2 regions of the Agrobacterium sp. ES01 genome follow, and region 2 is predicted to be linked to the other one. Evidence: riboswitches for the same ligand, from Rfam matches in the RefSeq annotation. Region 2 holds a riboswitch; the other holds the start of a gene.

Region 1 (7,943 bases), on a different contig from region 2:
TTCTGGATTGGCCGGCGCAATGGTGGAGGTCACGGTTCGATCGAGAAAGTCACGATCATGGCTGACGAGAATGACGGTACCGCTATAGCCGGCCACGATCTCCTGCAGCAGGTCCAACGTCTCGATGTCGAGATCGTTGGTCGGTTCGTCGAGGATCAGAAGGTTAGATGGCCGGGCCATGATCCGTGCCAGCATCAGCCGGGCGCGCTCGCCACCAGACAGGTTCTTGATCGGCGTTCTCGCCTGCTCCGGCTGAAAGAGGAAGTCTTTCATGTAGCCGGTCACATGTTTCTGCTCGCCATTGACCAGCAGGTTATCGCCGCGACCATCGGTCAGATAGTGGGCAAGCGTGTCATTGAGGTTCAGATCCTCACGTTTCTGATCAAGCGTGGCGATATCCAGATTGGTACCGAGCTTGACCGTCCCCTCGTCCGGAGCGAGTTCACCGGTCAGCATTTTCAACAGCGTCGTCTTGCCGGCACCATTTGGACCCACAAAACCGATACAGTCACCACGATGCACGCGCAGCGAAAACGGCGACACAATGGTACGCTCGCCATAGGCCTTGGTAATTCGCTCCGCCTCGATTACCAGCTTGCCGCTATCCTTGCCCTCGGTGATATTGGCCTGGATTGTGCCCTGAGGACCCTTATGACCGCGATAATCGGAGCGCAACTGCTGCAGGTTGCCAAGGCGACGCATATTGCGCTTGCGCCGCGCCGTTACACCATAGCGTAGCCAGTGCTCTTCGCGTTCGATGGCCTTGCCAAGCTTGTGCTGCTCGATCTCTTCTTCCTCCAGCACCTTGTCGCGCCATTCCTCGAAGAAACCGAAGCCACGGTCGAGACGACGCGAAAGACCCCGGTCGAGCCAGACGGTGGCATTGGAGACTTTCTCGAGAAAACGACGGTCATGCGAGATCAGCACGAGGGCACTGCGCGAAGAAGCAAGCTCGGCTTCCAGCCACTCGATTGTCGGAAGGTCCAGATGGTTGGTCGGCTCATCCAGGAGAAGAATATCGGGTTCCGGCGCCAATACGCGCGCAAGCGCTGCACGCCGCGCCTCCCCACCCGACAATCGCGTCGGATCTTCCTCGCCGGTCAATCCCAGATGTTCCAGCAGATAAGTGACCCGATAGGCATCGTCTCCGGGGCCAAGTCCCGATTCTGCATATGCCTGAACGGTGGTATATCCGCCGAAATCCGGAGCCTGCTCCAGATAGCGGATCGTCGAAGACGGATGCCTAAACACCTCGCCCGACTGTGACTCCACCATGCCGGCGGCAATCTTCATCAGCGTCGACTTGCCGGAGCCGTTTCGCCCCACGAGACAAATCCGGTCGCCCGGCTCCACCTGCAGATTTGCGCCGTCGAGCAATGGCGTACCGCCAAAGGAAAGCTTGATGTCGTCGAGTTTCAAAATGGGAGGCGCCAAGGTTTCAGGCTCCGGTCAGGTCATGAGGGCGCGCAAGGATCACGGCATCGCCGCTGCCCAGCGTGAATTCGACTGGTCCTTCGGCGACGTTCGAAATCGTCCGCGAAGAACCGAATGGAAGGGTAAAGTCGTTGAGCGGGTAGCGTGCATTGCGAATGGTAAGGCCTTCAAGCCTTGTCAGACCAAGCACGGAAAACAGCGAGCCTTGCGGCAAGTCGAGATACAAGGGCCTTGAAAGCAACGGATATGCTTCTTCGTCGCCCGAGGTCATCATCACGTCCAGACCGGATTTCGCCAATGCGACACCAGCAATCAGGTGCATCGTCGCATGGTCGGAGCGCTCACCGCCAAGCGCACCCACCAGAACAAGCTTGCGCGCCCCTCGGGCTATCGCCTCATCCACGGCAATCTCCCCGTCCGTCACATTCTTTCTGGCCGGATAAGGCATCCTCAAAATGCCGGGATAATCGCTTTCGGGCAGGTCATCGGAACTGTCGAAATCGCCAACCCAAAGCTCAGGCTGAAGTCCCAGCACCTTCGCGTGACGCATGCCACCATCAGCGGCAATGGCGCGCGTGCCGGCGACGACTTGTTTAAGCCGTTCCGAAGGCGTCAGCATTCCACCAAGAAGGATTGTAAAAGCGGGTTCGTTCATGAAACGAGCCCTTAGCGCATCTTTGCGCAAAAGGGAAAGGCGCATCGAAACAGCGGTACTGTATAGAAGTACCAAAACGCGGCGCCTTCACCCTTGTTGCCAGATCGATCTAAGATCGATGCGATCATATCTCACGCAAATGGGCGCGATTACCGCCCTGCAGCTACTTTTTTGCGAGGTCCCGGAATCAGCCCTTCGCGCTGTGCTTTCTTGCGGGCCAGCTTGCGCATGCGGCTGATGCCTTCTGCCTTTTCGCGAGCGCGGCGAGCAGATGGCTTCTCATAGGCTTGGCGAGCCTTCATTTCACGGAAAAGGCCTTCGCGCTGCATCTTCTTTTTCAGCGCACGCAACGCCTGGTCTACATTGTTGTCACGGACAATAACTTGCACGTTGTCTCCTTCGTTTGAGGTAACACATAGTTCGTGCCCGCCGATAAGGCGGTATGAACGACGGCACTCTTCAGGTGCTATTTCGCTTTCGGCTGAGAGCGATGCCGGGCATAAAATTATGTGGTCCGCGCAAGGCGAAGAAACCCGGCCACGCGTCTTATGTAGTCAGCACCCCCTCCGGGTCAAGCCCGAACAGCACAGGTTGCATCATGCTTTTTCGTTGACCACCTGCAGCGGCAGAGCTATCAAAGCTGCTGATCGTGGTGATTTGGCCGGCCGGCTTGCAGCCACGTTAAACAAATCGCTAAAGGGCCGTGGCAAGTTGACAGACTTCCCGGAACCGGTGGCGATCACCAAGCGGCCGGATTTTTGTACGCGGTATTCCGCGACGAGAAGGAAAGTCGAGCCAAATATGCCGATCAAGATCCCCGATACGCTACCAGCCTTCGAAACCCTCATTGATGAGGGCGTGCGCGTCATGACGGAAACCGAAGCGATCCGCCAGGACATCCGCCCCTTGCAAATCGGCCTCCTCAACCTCATGCCGAACAAGATCAAGACTGAGCTTCAGATCGCGAGACTGGTGGGCGCATCACCGCTTCAGGTGGAGTTTTCGCTCATCCGCATCGGCGGGCACAGGGCCAAAAACACGCCGGAAGAGCACCTGCTCTCATTCTATGAAACCTGGGATGAAGTGAAGGACCGTCAGTTCGACGGCTTCATCATCACCGGCGCTCCGATTGAAACGCTCCCCTTTGAGGATGTGACCTACTGGGATGAAATGTGCCAGATCCTCGATTGGACAAAGACCAATGTTCACTCCACGCTGAATATCTGCTGGGGTGCGATGGCTGCGATCTATCATTTTCATGGCGTGCCGAAATATGCGCTCGGTGAAAAGGCCTTCGGTGTCTATCGTCATCAGAACCTCAAGCCGTCATCCGTCTATCTCAGTGGGTTCTCCGATGATTTCCAGATCCCGGTCTCGAGATGGACAGAAGTTCGAAGAGCCGACATCGAGAAGGTTGAGGGCCTCGAGATTCTGATGGAATCGGATGAAATGGGTGTCTGCCTTGTTCAGGAAGAAGCATCCAGGCGCCTCTACATGTTCAACCATGTCGAATATGATTCCACCTCTCTCGCAGATGAATATTTCCGCGACGTGGAGACGGGCGCGCCGATCAAGCCGCCCTTCAATTATTTTCCCGGAGATAATCCGGACCGGCCGCCGCAAAACCGCTGGCGCAGCCATGCCCACCTTTTTTTCGGAAACTGGATCAACGAAATCTATCAGACCACGCCATACGAGCTGAAGGCCATCGGAAAGACGGGCAGCTAGGCATTCAAGGGGAGGAATAACAACGTGACAAGCGATCAGTCAAAGCTTGAGCTTTTTGGAACGGATAAGAAAGGCCAACCGGTTCACCGCATCCATTTATCAGGCTGCGGCCTGAAGGCCTCCATCCTGACCTGGGGTGGCGTGCTTCAGGATCTGCGCCTCGACGGCCATGAACCTTCTCTCGTGCTCGGCTTCGAACGCTTCAGCGACTATCTGGCCCATTCCCCTTACTTCGGCACCACGCCGGGTCGCTACGCCAACCGCATCGCCAATGGTCGCATGACGATCGACGGCAAAAGCTACCAGCTTGACCTGAACGAAGGCGGCTATGGCCACCTTCATGGCGGCGGCGATGGCATGGGGGTCAATACTTGGGAACTCGTTGACTATGGAAGCGATTACGCCGTCCTGACATTTACCGATCCTGATGGCCGGGGCGGTTATCCCGGCAATTGCACTGCGACGACCACCTACCGATTGAAGGAAGGCGGCATTTTTTCCGTCACGCATGAAACCATCACGGATCGACCGACACCCGCCAATATCTGCCATCATTCCTATTTCAATCTGGATGGTGGCGATACGATTCTCGATCATCGGATCATGATTGCCGCCGAGCATTATCTTCCCGTTGACGACAAGCTCATACCGACGGGTGAACAGCGTTCCGTCGAGAAAACACCATTTGATTTTCGTAAAATTGCGCCTATCCGCAGGGGTGAAAACGGCAAGCAAGTGCCTTTCGACCATAATTTCTGCTTGTCCGCCGAACGCACAGAGAAACGCAGCATCGCGCGGGTTGAAAGCCTTGCATCCGGCGTTAGCCTTGATGTCCGCTCGACCGAGCCCGGCGTTCAATTCTATATCGGCGGATCACTGGATGTGCCGGTGCCGGGCCTCGACGGCCGCCACTATCAACCATTCGGCGGGTTTTGTCTGGAAACGCAGATCTGGCCGGACGCCGTCAATCACAGCAATTTCCCCAAGGCTATTTTGCGGCCAGGAGACATGCTGCGTCAGGAAACCGATTACATTTTCGCGAAGGCATGAATATTGCCTTCGCCCGAGGCGAGCCAATATTTCAATACTGTTATTTGGGAGAAAATTGGAGCGGGTGAAGCGATTCGAACGCTCGACCCCAACCTTGGCAAGGTTGTGCTCTACCCCTGAGCTACACCCGCTCACAGCGACGATCCGGGGGTATGCTCTGGATCGAAGGTCAACCACGTTGCGGCGACGGGCGCTATATCGCTCAAACGATTTTCAAATGCAACAGGGAAATGACGGATTCTGGAAGAAAAATTATTCAGCCGGGAGAACCGCCCTTTCTGCACCTGCGCCAATGCACTGCTACAGTTGCCAATTGCCGCTAGCGCCCCTAAAAATCCCGGGCCTTCCAAGCCCTTTAAACAATCACCGAGGACTGCCCGTGCCCAAGACCGCTGATGACCTCTTTCGCCTTTTGGACGACCTGAACATAACGCATAAGACCAAAACCCATGAGCCTGTCTTCACGGTGGCAGAATCAGTATCGCTCAGAGACGAGATACCCGGCGGCCACACGAAGAACCTGTTTGTGAAGGACAAGAAGGACCGTTTTTTTCTGCTCACGGTGGAAGAGCACGCAATCGTTGATCTGAAGACCATCCATACGATCATCGGCGCTTCAAGCCGTGTGTCTTTCGGAAAACCCGAAAAGCTGATGGAATATCTGGGCGTAACGCCAGGCTCAGTCACGGCCCTCGCCGCCATCAACGACACCGGAAACAACGTAACATTCATTCTGGACGAAGAATTGATGAAGGAGGAGATCATCAACTGCCATCCTCTTTCCAACGATGCCACCGCATCGATTGCGCGGGACGACCTGTTGCGCTTTATCGAAGCCACGGGCCACACGCCGCTTGTCTTGAAAGTTTCAGCCTGACATACGATCTGTAGGGTAACGGTTAAAGGTCTTTGCAAGCCTCAGAGACGGCGGGAGAATTTCGATGAGTGATAGCAGCAACCCCTATGGCGGTTTTTCCGGGCAGCAGATGACAGGTCAGGCGACCTTTGGCGTCGCGCCGGCTGCCGGACCTGCGCCCTCTGGCAATCACGTGAAGGATACGACCACTGCCGGCTTCGCCAAGGATGTGGTTGAAGACTCGCGCAACCAGCCAGTGCTCGTCGATTTCTGGGCGCCGTGGTGCGGACCGTGCAAGCAATTGACCCCTGTTCTCGAAAAGGTCGTCAATGAAGCTGGTGGGCGCGTGAAGCTGGTTAAACTGAACATTGATGACCACCCCTCGATCCCGGGCCAGCTCGGCATCCAGTCTATCCCGGCAATTGTTGCTTTTGTCGATGGACGTCCAGCGGATGGCTTCATGGGTGCATTGCCCGAGAGCCAGGTGCGCGAATTCATCGAAAAGCTCGGCGGTACAGGCGCGGATGATGCGGGAGCGCAGCTCGAAGCAGCGATTGAGGAGGCAAAGCAGCTTTTCGATCAGGGCGACATTCAGCAGGCAGCCCAGCTTTATGGCGCAGTCATGCAGGCCGATCCGACCAGCGCGAAGGCTGTCGCCGGGCTCGCCCAGTGCATGATTGCCGTTGGTCAGGAAGAACACGCCCGTGAACTGCTGGACAGTGTGCCGGACGAGTTGAAGGCCGATCACGACATCCAGATGGCGATCAAGCAGCTGAACCAGATCGACGAGGTGAAGAAGCTGGGCGATCCGGCAGCGCTTGAAAAAGCGATCGCTGCCGATCCCGACGATCATGCCGCACGCCTTAAACTGTCGAAGATCCTCAACGTTCAGGGCAAACGCGACGAGGCCGCCGAGCACCTTTTGACCATCATGAAACGTGACCGCACGTTTGAAGACGATCTCGCACGCCGCGAACTACTGGAACTGTTCGATGTATGGGGCCCAAAGGACCCGGCGACGATTGCGGCGCGGCGCAGACTGTCGGCGCTGCTGTTTTCCTAAGCGCGGCGGCAACAACACACTGATAGCCTCCCGAAACGCTAGGTTTCGGGGCGCCGGAAACGGAATGGAGTGGGCGATGCAAGTCGGAAATGCCCGATATCTAACGGAAAAAGACCTGCCGGACAGCCTGCCGGTTTTCCCCCTGACCGGTGCCTTGCTGCTGCCCGCTGGCCATCTGCCGCTCAACATATTCGAGCCGCGCTATATCGCCATGTTTGACGCGGCTCTTTCGTCCAACCGGCTTATCGGCATGGTGCAGCCGGCCATGCATGAGGGTGCCGTCAAGGGCGAGCACCCCGACCTGTGTCAGGTTGGCTGTATCGGACGGATCACCTCTTTGGCGGAATCGGGCGACGGCCGATACATCGTCTCGCTGGAGGGTGTATGCCGCTTCCGCCTGATCGATGAGATCGCCGGTCACAAGCCCTACCGCTCCTATCGCATAACGCCTTTCATCACCGATCTTGCCTGCCAGGAAGAACAGACTTCCGTTGATCGTTCAGCACTTTTGGCGTCCTTCAAAAGCTATCTTGTTGCCAACAAACTTGAGGCAGACTGGGAAAGCATTGAAAAGGCCAGCAATCTGACACTGGTAAACTCCCTGTCGATGATGGCGCCGTTCGGCGCGCCGGAAAAGCAGGCTTTGCTGGAAGCGCCGGATCTGAAAACCCGCGCGGAAACGCTGATCGCCATCACCGAGATCGTTCTCGCCCGCGATTTCGGCGATTCCGACAACATGATCCAATAAAGGACGACACAGATGGACGAGCGCATCAGTCGCGTCGATCCCAAGCTTCTTGAGCTTCTCGTCTGCCCGCTGACCAAGGGAAGATTGTCTTACGACAAGGAGAAGAACGAGCTGGTGTCTGAAGTAGCCAGGCTGGCTTACCCCATCCGTGATGGCATTCCCATCATGCTCATTTCGGAAGCCCGCAAGATCGAGGGCTGACAGGCTGATCTCGTCTCTTAGATGCCGTGCCCCGCGAGCAGCTTGGGCCCTCCAGGCTTCAATCCGGCAGCTTCGCCGATAAAATAGTTTTTCAGCCCCGGAACTCGGTCGACAAGCCCAAGCCCAAGATCGCGAACGGCGCGCAAGGGGGCAAAATCATTCGAGAACATCCGGTTCAGAACATCCGTTGTCACACCCATTCTGAACG
Region 2 (7,943 bases):
GCGCAGAAGCTCTGGAATGCGCGATCAAGACCGCGCGTCGTTACCATTTTGCCAAGGGCAACCCAGAGCGCTTCCACATCATTACCTTTGAGGGCGCGTTTCACGGCCGGACGATTGCGACGATCGCGGCGGGTGGTCAGGAAAAGTATCTGGAAGGCTTCGGCCCCAAGGCTCCCGGCTTCGATCAGGTTGCGTTCGGCGATATCGAAGCTGTGAAGGCTGCGATCACCGAGGAGACGGCTGGCATCCTGCTTGAACCGTTGCAGGGCGAAGGCGGTATTCGCCTCGCGTCCAACGCGTTCCTGCGGGAATTGCGGGCACTTTGCGATGAGCACGGCCTTTTGCTGATGCTTGATGAAGTGCAGTGCGGTGTTGGCCGTACCGGCAAGCTGTTTGCCCATGAATGGGCAGGCATCACGCCAGACATCATGGCGGTTGCCAAGGGTATTGGCGGCGGGTTCCCGCTCGGCGCGTGCCTTGCAACCGAAGAGGCCGCTTCCGGAATGACGGCCGGCACACACGGATCCACTTATGGCGGCAATCCAATGGGCATGGCGGTCGGCAACGCTGTCCTGGACGTTATTCTGGAAGACGATTTTCTTCAGCATGTCCGGGACGTTGCCCTCGTGTTCCGCCAGGGACTTGCCGCGCTGAAGGATCGCTTCCCCGATGTGATCGAGGAAGTGCGCGGCGAAGGCTTGATGCTGGGCGTCAAGGCACGCGTGCCTTCAGCTGATCTTTTGCATGCGATGCGCTCGGCGCATCTGCTCGGCGTTCCAGCCGGCGAAAACGTCATCCGGCTGCTGCCACCGCTGACGACGACAGCAGAAGAAGCACGCGAAGGATTGGCTCGCCTGGAACAGGCTGCCGAAACACTCCACACACAGGATCACAAGACAAGCCTTCACGGCTGACAGGTAAGATAGAATGGCATCTCCAAAGCATTTTCTCGATCTCTCGGCCGTTTCGGCCAGCGAACTGCGCTCCATCCTTGACGACGCCATGGCGCGCAAAAGCGCGACCAAGGCCGGTACGGACGACAAGCCTCTAGCCGGCAAGATGCTGGCGATGATTTTCGAGAAACCGTCCACCCGCACCCGCGTGTCCTTCGATGTGGGCATGCGCCAACTCGGTGGGGAGACACTGTTCCTGTCCGGCACCGAAATGCAGCTCGGTCGCGCCGAAACGATTGGCGATACAGCCAAGGTGCTGTCGCGCTATGTCGATGCCATCATGATCCGCACCACCGACCATTCGCGCCTGCTGGAAATGGCCGAGCATGCCACAGTGCCGGTGATCAACGCCCTGACGGATATGACCCATCCTTGCCAGATCATGGCCGACATCATGACCTTCGAGGAGCATCGCGGGCCAATCTCTGGCAAAACACTCGCATGGACCGGTGACGGCAATAATGTGCTGCATTCGCTCGTGGAAGGCTCTGCCCGATTTGGCTACCGCATGAACATGGCCGTGCCGATGGGCTCAGAACCCGATGACAAGATCCTCAACTGGGCGCGCGACAATGGTGGCGAGATCATGCTGACCCATGATGCAGAGAGGGCTGTTGCGGATGTTGATGCCGTGATCACCGATACCTGGGTTTCGATGAACCTGGAACACAAGGCGCGTGGCCATAACGTGTTCCAGCCGTATCAGGTCAACAAGGCCTTGATGGCGCGTGCGCAAAAGGATGCGCTGTTCATGCATTGCCTGCCCGCCCACCGCGGCGAAGAGGTGACAGACGACGTGATTGACGGACCGCAGTCGGTCGTCTTTGACGAGGCGGAAAATCGCCTGCATGCACAGAAGTCCATCCTTGCCTGGTGCCTCGGCGCATTCTGATATCCTGAAAAAGGGGAGGCCCCGCCTCCCCTCGATACTTGACCTTTTGCAGTATTCTGACCATTTGTGCGGTAACTGGGGGCGAAGGCCCCGCCATCTCAAGCGCGCTTGCGCGAAGGAGCTGCCACAATGTCTGACACATCCACAGAGCTCGGCGAATTCGGTTTCGCCGGCGATGACCGGGTTGTTCCGTTTCAAATCGAAGGGCTCGACGTGCGCGGGCGCGCGGTTCAACTCGGCCCACTGTTAAACACCATTCTCGACCGGCATGATTATCCGCCGGCAGTCGCACGGCTGCTCGCGGAAATGATGGTTCTGACCGTTCTCATCGGCACGTCGCTCAAATTTCAGGGCAAGTTTACGGTGCAGACCAAGAGCGACGGTCCAGTCGATCTTCTGGTTGCGGATTTCTCCACGCCCGAAAATGTTCGTGCCTATGCGCGCTTCGATGCCGAGGCCGTGGCAGCGGCTGTTGCCAAAGGCGAAGGCTCACCTGAACAGCTGCTCGGGGCCGGCGTTCTTGCCTTTACCATCGACCAGGGCAACTACATGACCCCTTACCAGGGCATCGTCCCGCTCGACGGATCAACGCTGGAAGACATTGCCGGCGTCTATTTCCGCCAGTCGGAACAGATCCCGACGCGTGTGCGACTGGGCGCCGCTGAGCTCTACGACCGGGACGAGGACGGAAACCCTCGCCATGCCTGGCGTGCGGGAGGCGTCATCGTGCAATTTTTACCCGATGCACCGGAGCGGATGCGCCAGCCCGACCTTCACGGTGGAGACGGCGATGACCGCGATCTGGATCTTGCTGATGATGATGCATGGTCGGAAACACGCATGCTGGTCGAGACCGTCGATGCCGACGAGTTGACCGATCCGCTGATCGGCGTCGAGAGACTGCTATTCCGTCTGTTCCACGAGCGTGGCGTGAGGGTTTTCCCGCCGCAGGAAGTTCACGACCGTTGCAGCTGTTCACGCGAGAAAATCAAGGGCGTACTCCAGGGCTTTACACCCGAAGATATCGAGGCAAGCCAGGAAGAGGGCAGGATTGCGGTGACCTGCGAATTCTGCTCGACCACCTATCGCTACGAACCCGATGAGCTGGAAAACGCCTGAGCTTGCTTCGACAGCCGCGTCGGTTAGTTCAGGACGCGGGCCAGACCCGGGCTATCGAGCGAAAATGCGGGGATGGCGACATTGAAACGTTCGCCGTCCTCTGTCTGCATCTGATAATGACCGAACATCATGCCTGATGGCGTATCCAGCGGGCATCCCGACTGGTATTCGTAGGATGCTCCAGGATCGAGCTGGGGCTGCTCACCGACGACCCCCGGGCCGCGAACCTCGTCCACCTGCCCGTTTTGATCGGTGATGTTCCAGTAACGGTTGATCAGTCTCACCGGCTTGTCGGAATGGTTTGATATGACGACACGATAGCCCCAGACATAGCGGTCGTCACCCGGATCGGATTGCTCCTCCAGATAATACGGCTCGACACTCACCTCTATGTCCCTCGTCAGGGCTCGATACATTCGCCAAACCTCCAATCAGTTCGTTAACCATATTCTACAGCCTGACGTTAACGTCAATAAAAGGCTGTGGCGCATGCACGCTCCACAGCCTTTGTTACAGATTATTTCTGGGCATCCACGTGACAATTATCGGCTGCGTGACAGAGGTCAGGCCTTCAAGACATCCAATGCCCGGGCGAAGTCCTCAAGCAGATCGTCGCCATCCTCGATACCGCAGGACAACCGGACGGTGCCATCGGTTATGCCCAGCTCCGCACGCGCTTCGTCACTGAGGTTCTTGTGCGTGGTGGTTGCCGGATGGGTGATCAGGCTCTTGGCATCGCCAAGATTGTTGGAGATGGTCACCACGTCCAATGCGTCCTGCAAGGCGAAGGCCGCGTCCTTGCCGCCCTTCATTTCGAAGGCAACGAGCGTCGATCCGCCCGTCATCTGCTTTGCAATGATGCTGGCCTGAGGATGATCGGCGCGTCCCGGATAAATGACACGGGCCACCTTGCCGCTGTCGGCGAGCAGGTCGGCGATCCTTGCCGCATTCTCCGTCTGCTGCTTTACCCGCAGAGGCAGCGTCTCAATGCCCTTCAGCAATGTCCATGCATTGAATGGAGACATGGCGGGACCGCTATGACGGAAATAGTCATGCAGGTTTTCGTCGATCCATTCCTTGTTGGACAGAACGACGCCTCCCAGACAACGACCCTGACCATCGATATGCTTGGTTGCGGAGTAGACGACGACATGCGCACCCAGTTCCAAAGGCTTCTGGAACAGCGGAGTGGCAAAGACATTGTCGACAACCAGTGTCGCGCCTGCCTGATCGGCCAGTCTTGCCACGGCTGCAATATCAACCACTTCCAGTGTCGGATTGGTCGGGCTTTCGAGGAAGAAGACCTTTGTATTGGGGCGGATCGCCTCTTCCCAATTTGCGAGATCGCGACCATCGACCAGTGTGCAGTCGATGCCATAGCGAGGGGCGAGCGTCTCGACCACCCAGCGGCACGAACCGAACAGGGCGCGAGCGGCAACGATGTGGTCGCCCGTTTTCAGCTGACACATGATCGCAGCCGTGATTGCGGCCATGCCCGATGCCGTGGCGCGCGCATCTTCGGCACCTTCCAGCATGCACATGCGCTTTTCAAACATATCATTGGTCGGGCTGCCGTAACGGGCATAGATAAAACCGTCGTCCTCGCCCTTGAAGCGCGCCTCTGCGGCGGCGGAATTGTCGTAGACGAAGCCCTGGGTCAGGAAGATTGCTTCCGATACCTCACCGTATTGCGAGCGGAGTGTTCCTCCATGGACAAGTTGCGTTGCCGGGCGCCATTTCTTGCTCATGCCACGTGCCTTTCAAACAAAAAAAACCGGTCGCAAAAGCAGACCGGTTTCATACCCGGTCTTTTTAGCCATTTGTTTAACGTGGCTGCAAGCCGACCGGCCAAATCACCACGGGATAAGGGCCTAATACGCCGGTTGGTGACTTGCGTCAATTCTCCGCTTTTGATTTTGTCTCGCCAAACAGGAACGACGACATGACTAGGAAATCAGGCATTCTGGCCGACCGCGCCATCAAGGCGCTCTTCGCTGAAGGTCAGCTGAAAAGCCAGGACATACTCGACAGCGACCAGATACAGCCGGCCAGCCTCGACCTGCGCCTTGGCTCGAAAGCTATCCGCGTGCGCGCCAGCTTCATGCCGGGCCCCGGCTGCACCGTTGCCGAGAAGCTTGAGCGGCTGACCCTTCACGAGATCGACCTAGAGAACGGAGCGGTGCTGGAAACCGGCTGCGTCTACATCGTTCCGCTGATGGAAAGCCTTGAGCTTCCAGAGGATATTTCGGCGTCGGCGAACCCCAAGAGTTCCACTGGCCGCCTGGACATCTTTACCCGCGTCATGGTCGACCGGGCCCAGGAGTTCGACAAGGTGCCGGCCGGCTATAAAGGGCCGCTCTATCTGGAGATTTCGCCGCGGACATTCCCGATCATCGTTCGACGCGGCTCACGCCTGTCGCAGATCCGCTTTCGTGTCGGGCACGCATTGCTGTCAGAAGCGCAATTGCTGGACCTGCATTCCGCTGAAACGCTTGTTGCCAGTGATGTGCCCAATGTCTCCGGCGGTGGCATTGCGCTTTCGATCGACCTGACCGGCTCCAGCCCTGACGGTCTGATCGGCTATCGCGGCAAGCACCACACTTCGGTGATAGATGTTGACCGGAAAGCCGCCCACGACATTCTCGACTTCTGGGAACCGATCTATAACCGCGGCAGCCGCGAACTGATCCTCGATCCGGACGAGTTCTATATTCTCGTTTCCAACGAGGCTGTGCATGTGCCTCCCCTTTATGCTGCTGAAATGACGCCATACGACCCGCTGGTGGGTGAGTTCCGCGTGCACTATGCCGGCTTCTTCGACCCGGGCTTTGGACATGCGGGCGCCGGCGGTGCCGGAAGCCGTGCTGTACTGGAAGTGCGCAGCCACGAAGTCCCCTTCATTCTCGAGCATGGCCAGATTATCGGCCGGCTGGTTTATGAGGACATGCAGGAAAAGCCGGAAGGGCTTTATGGCACCGGGCTCGGGTCGAACTATCAGGCGCAGGGCCTGAAGCTCTCCAAGCATTTCCGCGCAGGCTGAGCCTTCGTTTTTGCGCTTGCTGGCTGCCGTTGCTTGCTGGTAATGAAGTCTCATCGCGGGTGTAGCTCAATGGTAGAGCAGCAGCTTCCCAAGCTGAATACGAGGGTTCGATTCCCTTCACCCGCTCCAAAGACTTGGCTTCCATCTCCGGCTCCACCATCTCTGGCGACGCACTTGTTCCTGTGCTGCCGGCGAATGGGGTGTCTTGTGCCAGAAGAACGGATTGCGCCTGAGTTCAAACACGGCGCGCCAGGCAGCGATGGTGATCATCATCCAGTAGACCGGGACACCAATCCATCGCATGCCGATTCGTTGTTTTTCCTGCGGCATCATGGGTGAGACACCGAGTGCGATGAACACCGCATAAGATCCCATGACGTTGAGAAGATCGACAACGATCAGAATAATCTGAAGCGCGCTGATCGGCGGCTTCGGCGTTTCAAGCATGAACATGCAAGATTGGATGAGTGCGACGACGAGAGCCGGATGGAGCAATGCGGATACGATCACACCACCGAACAGCAACTGAAATACGACAAAGCCCTTCCAGCCCATCTCCGCCCTTGCTTCCCGATTGTCCCGCGTGACAACCAGCCATGTCTGCAGCCATCCCTTGAACCAACGGGTACGTTGGCGCATCCACACCGACAGGTCTACCGGCGCATCCTCAAGCGTGTGATGTCTGAGCACACCGGTACGGTAGCCAAGGCGGTGCAGGCGCATGCCGAGGTCCGCATCCTCGGTCACATTGAAGGGATCCCAGCCGCCGATGCGGCGCAGAATATCCGTGCGGAAATGATTCGACGTCCCGCCCAGGGGGATGGGCATGCGGAGACGCGCTAGAAAGGGGAGAAGACCACGAAACTGCGCTGCATATTCCAAGGCAAACAGCGCGCTTAAGAAGCAGCGATTGCCATTTGTGATGATCAATGGCGCTTGCAGACATGCCAGATCCTCAGGCAGCGCGGTAAAGCGCGCATGGGCTTCCTTCAATTGGCCGCGATGCGGCCTATCCTCGGCATCATAGACAACAATATAGCGACCGCGCGCGGCGCACAGTGCGTAGCTCAAGGCCTTCGGCTTTGTGCGCGGTCCGAAATCGGGCACCTCGACGATCTCATACTGCCGGCCAGGTTTGAGGGCCTTCAGGGCCTCAATGGTTTCTAGGTCATCCGCCTCGCAAAGCAGTTTTATATCCAGACGCGACTTCGGCCAGTCGAGCCGGTCCAGTGCCCTCAGCAGCTGCGGGGCAACGGCCGCTTCGCGGTAAAGGGCAACCATCACGGTATAGGTCGGCAACACTTCTTCAGCGCTTGTCGGTGCCGCGCCGACCTGGCGCATGGCGTGGCCAAGCGACGCAATACGCAGACAAAGGGCCGAGAAGTAGAGCAGCGAGAAGGTGGAATGCAGCACATTTAAAACGATGCTGCTTGCCAGCATGGAGGCGGTGACAATAGCGCTCAAGCACAACCCTAGCCAGAAACCCTGCCCCCCGCTCATGACAATCCGCGCCGAGAATTTGGGACGCTCCTCGAACAGGTGTGAGACGGCAGCGGTCACTCTTCTCTTCTCACCTGCCTGCCAGACCGCACGGCGCAAGCTGGAGGGACGGGTGACAACGAGCAGATCGGCGAGTTGGGGCAATTCTCTCAAGCGACCGATCAGATGGTCCATCTTCCGTGCTTCCGGCACAATCGCCGTCACAGTCGAAGCCTGGGGATGAAAGACGCGCAGATATTGCGGCGTGATCAACTGGGTATCGAGACCACGGATGTCGGAGACGTTGGAAGGCGAAACGGCATCGACATAGGCAAGGCCGGCATCGCGCGCCAAGGCCTCGTAATAGGCCGCTTCCTGAATGCCTAATTCACATAGCAATTCCTGCTCGATCGTCGTGCCGCGACGCCGTGCGAGTTCGGCCGCCTTGGCAATCGTCGGC

The links. A riboswitch is a leader RNA that binds a small molecule or an ion and turns the genes downstream of it on or off. The one in region 2 is predicted to bind S-adenosylmethionine.
Region 1: it holds a riboswitch for S-adenosylmethionine, as region 2 does, so the genes downstream of both, metA (homoserine O-acetyltransferase MetA) here and ACQQ2Q_RS05670 (O-succinylhomoserine sulfhydrylase) in region 2, are expected to answer to the same signal.

The regions. Positions count from the first base shown of each region.
Region 1 is NZ_JBNQTH010000006.1:135,270-143,212, reverse strand. It holds gene ACQQ2Q_RS17725 (ABC-F family ATP-binding cassette domain-containing protein) at 1-1,434, opposite strand, end outside; gene ACQQ2Q_RS17720 (thiamine diphosphokinase) at 1,439-2,089, opposite strand; gene rpsU (30S ribosomal protein S21) at 2,239-2,478, opposite strand; SAM riboswitch at 2,729-2,806, shown strand; gene metA (homoserine O-acetyltransferase MetA) at 2,891-3,817, shown strand; gene ACQQ2Q_RS17705 (aldose epimerase family protein) at 3,842-4,867, shown strand; tRNA gene ACQQ2Q_RS17700 (tRNA-Gly) at 4,924-4,998, opposite strand; gene ACQQ2Q_RS17695 (prolyl-tRNA synthetase associated domain-containing protein) at 5,241-5,744, shown strand; gene trxA (thioredoxin) at 5,809-6,786, shown strand; gene ACQQ2Q_RS17685 (LON peptidase substrate-binding domain-containing protein) at 6,863-7,534, shown strand; gene ACQQ2Q_RS17680 (Trm112 family protein) at 7,547-7,735, shown strand; gene ACQQ2Q_RS17675 (ubiquinone biosynthesis hydroxylase) at 7,753-7,943, opposite strand, start outside.
Region 2 is NZ_JBNQTH010000001.1:1,148,976-1,156,918, forward strand. It holds gene ACQQ2Q_RS05650 (aspartate aminotransferase family protein) at 1-914, shown strand, start outside; gene argF (ornithine carbamoyltransferase) at 928-1,845, shown strand; gene ACQQ2Q_RS05660 (Hsp33 family molecular chaperone) at 1,975-2,964, shown strand; gene apaG (Co2+/Mg2+ efflux protein ApaG) at 2,988-3,380, opposite strand; gene ACQQ2Q_RS05670 (O-succinylhomoserine sulfhydrylase) at 3,528-4,712, opposite strand; SAM riboswitch at 4,756-4,834, opposite strand; gene ACQQ2Q_RS05675 (2'-deoxycytidine 5'-triphosphate deaminase) at 4,907-6,004, shown strand; tRNA gene ACQQ2Q_RS05680 (tRNA-Gly) at 6,060-6,133, shown strand; gene ACQQ2Q_RS05685 (glycosyltransferase family 2 protein) at 6,122-7,943, opposite strand, start outside.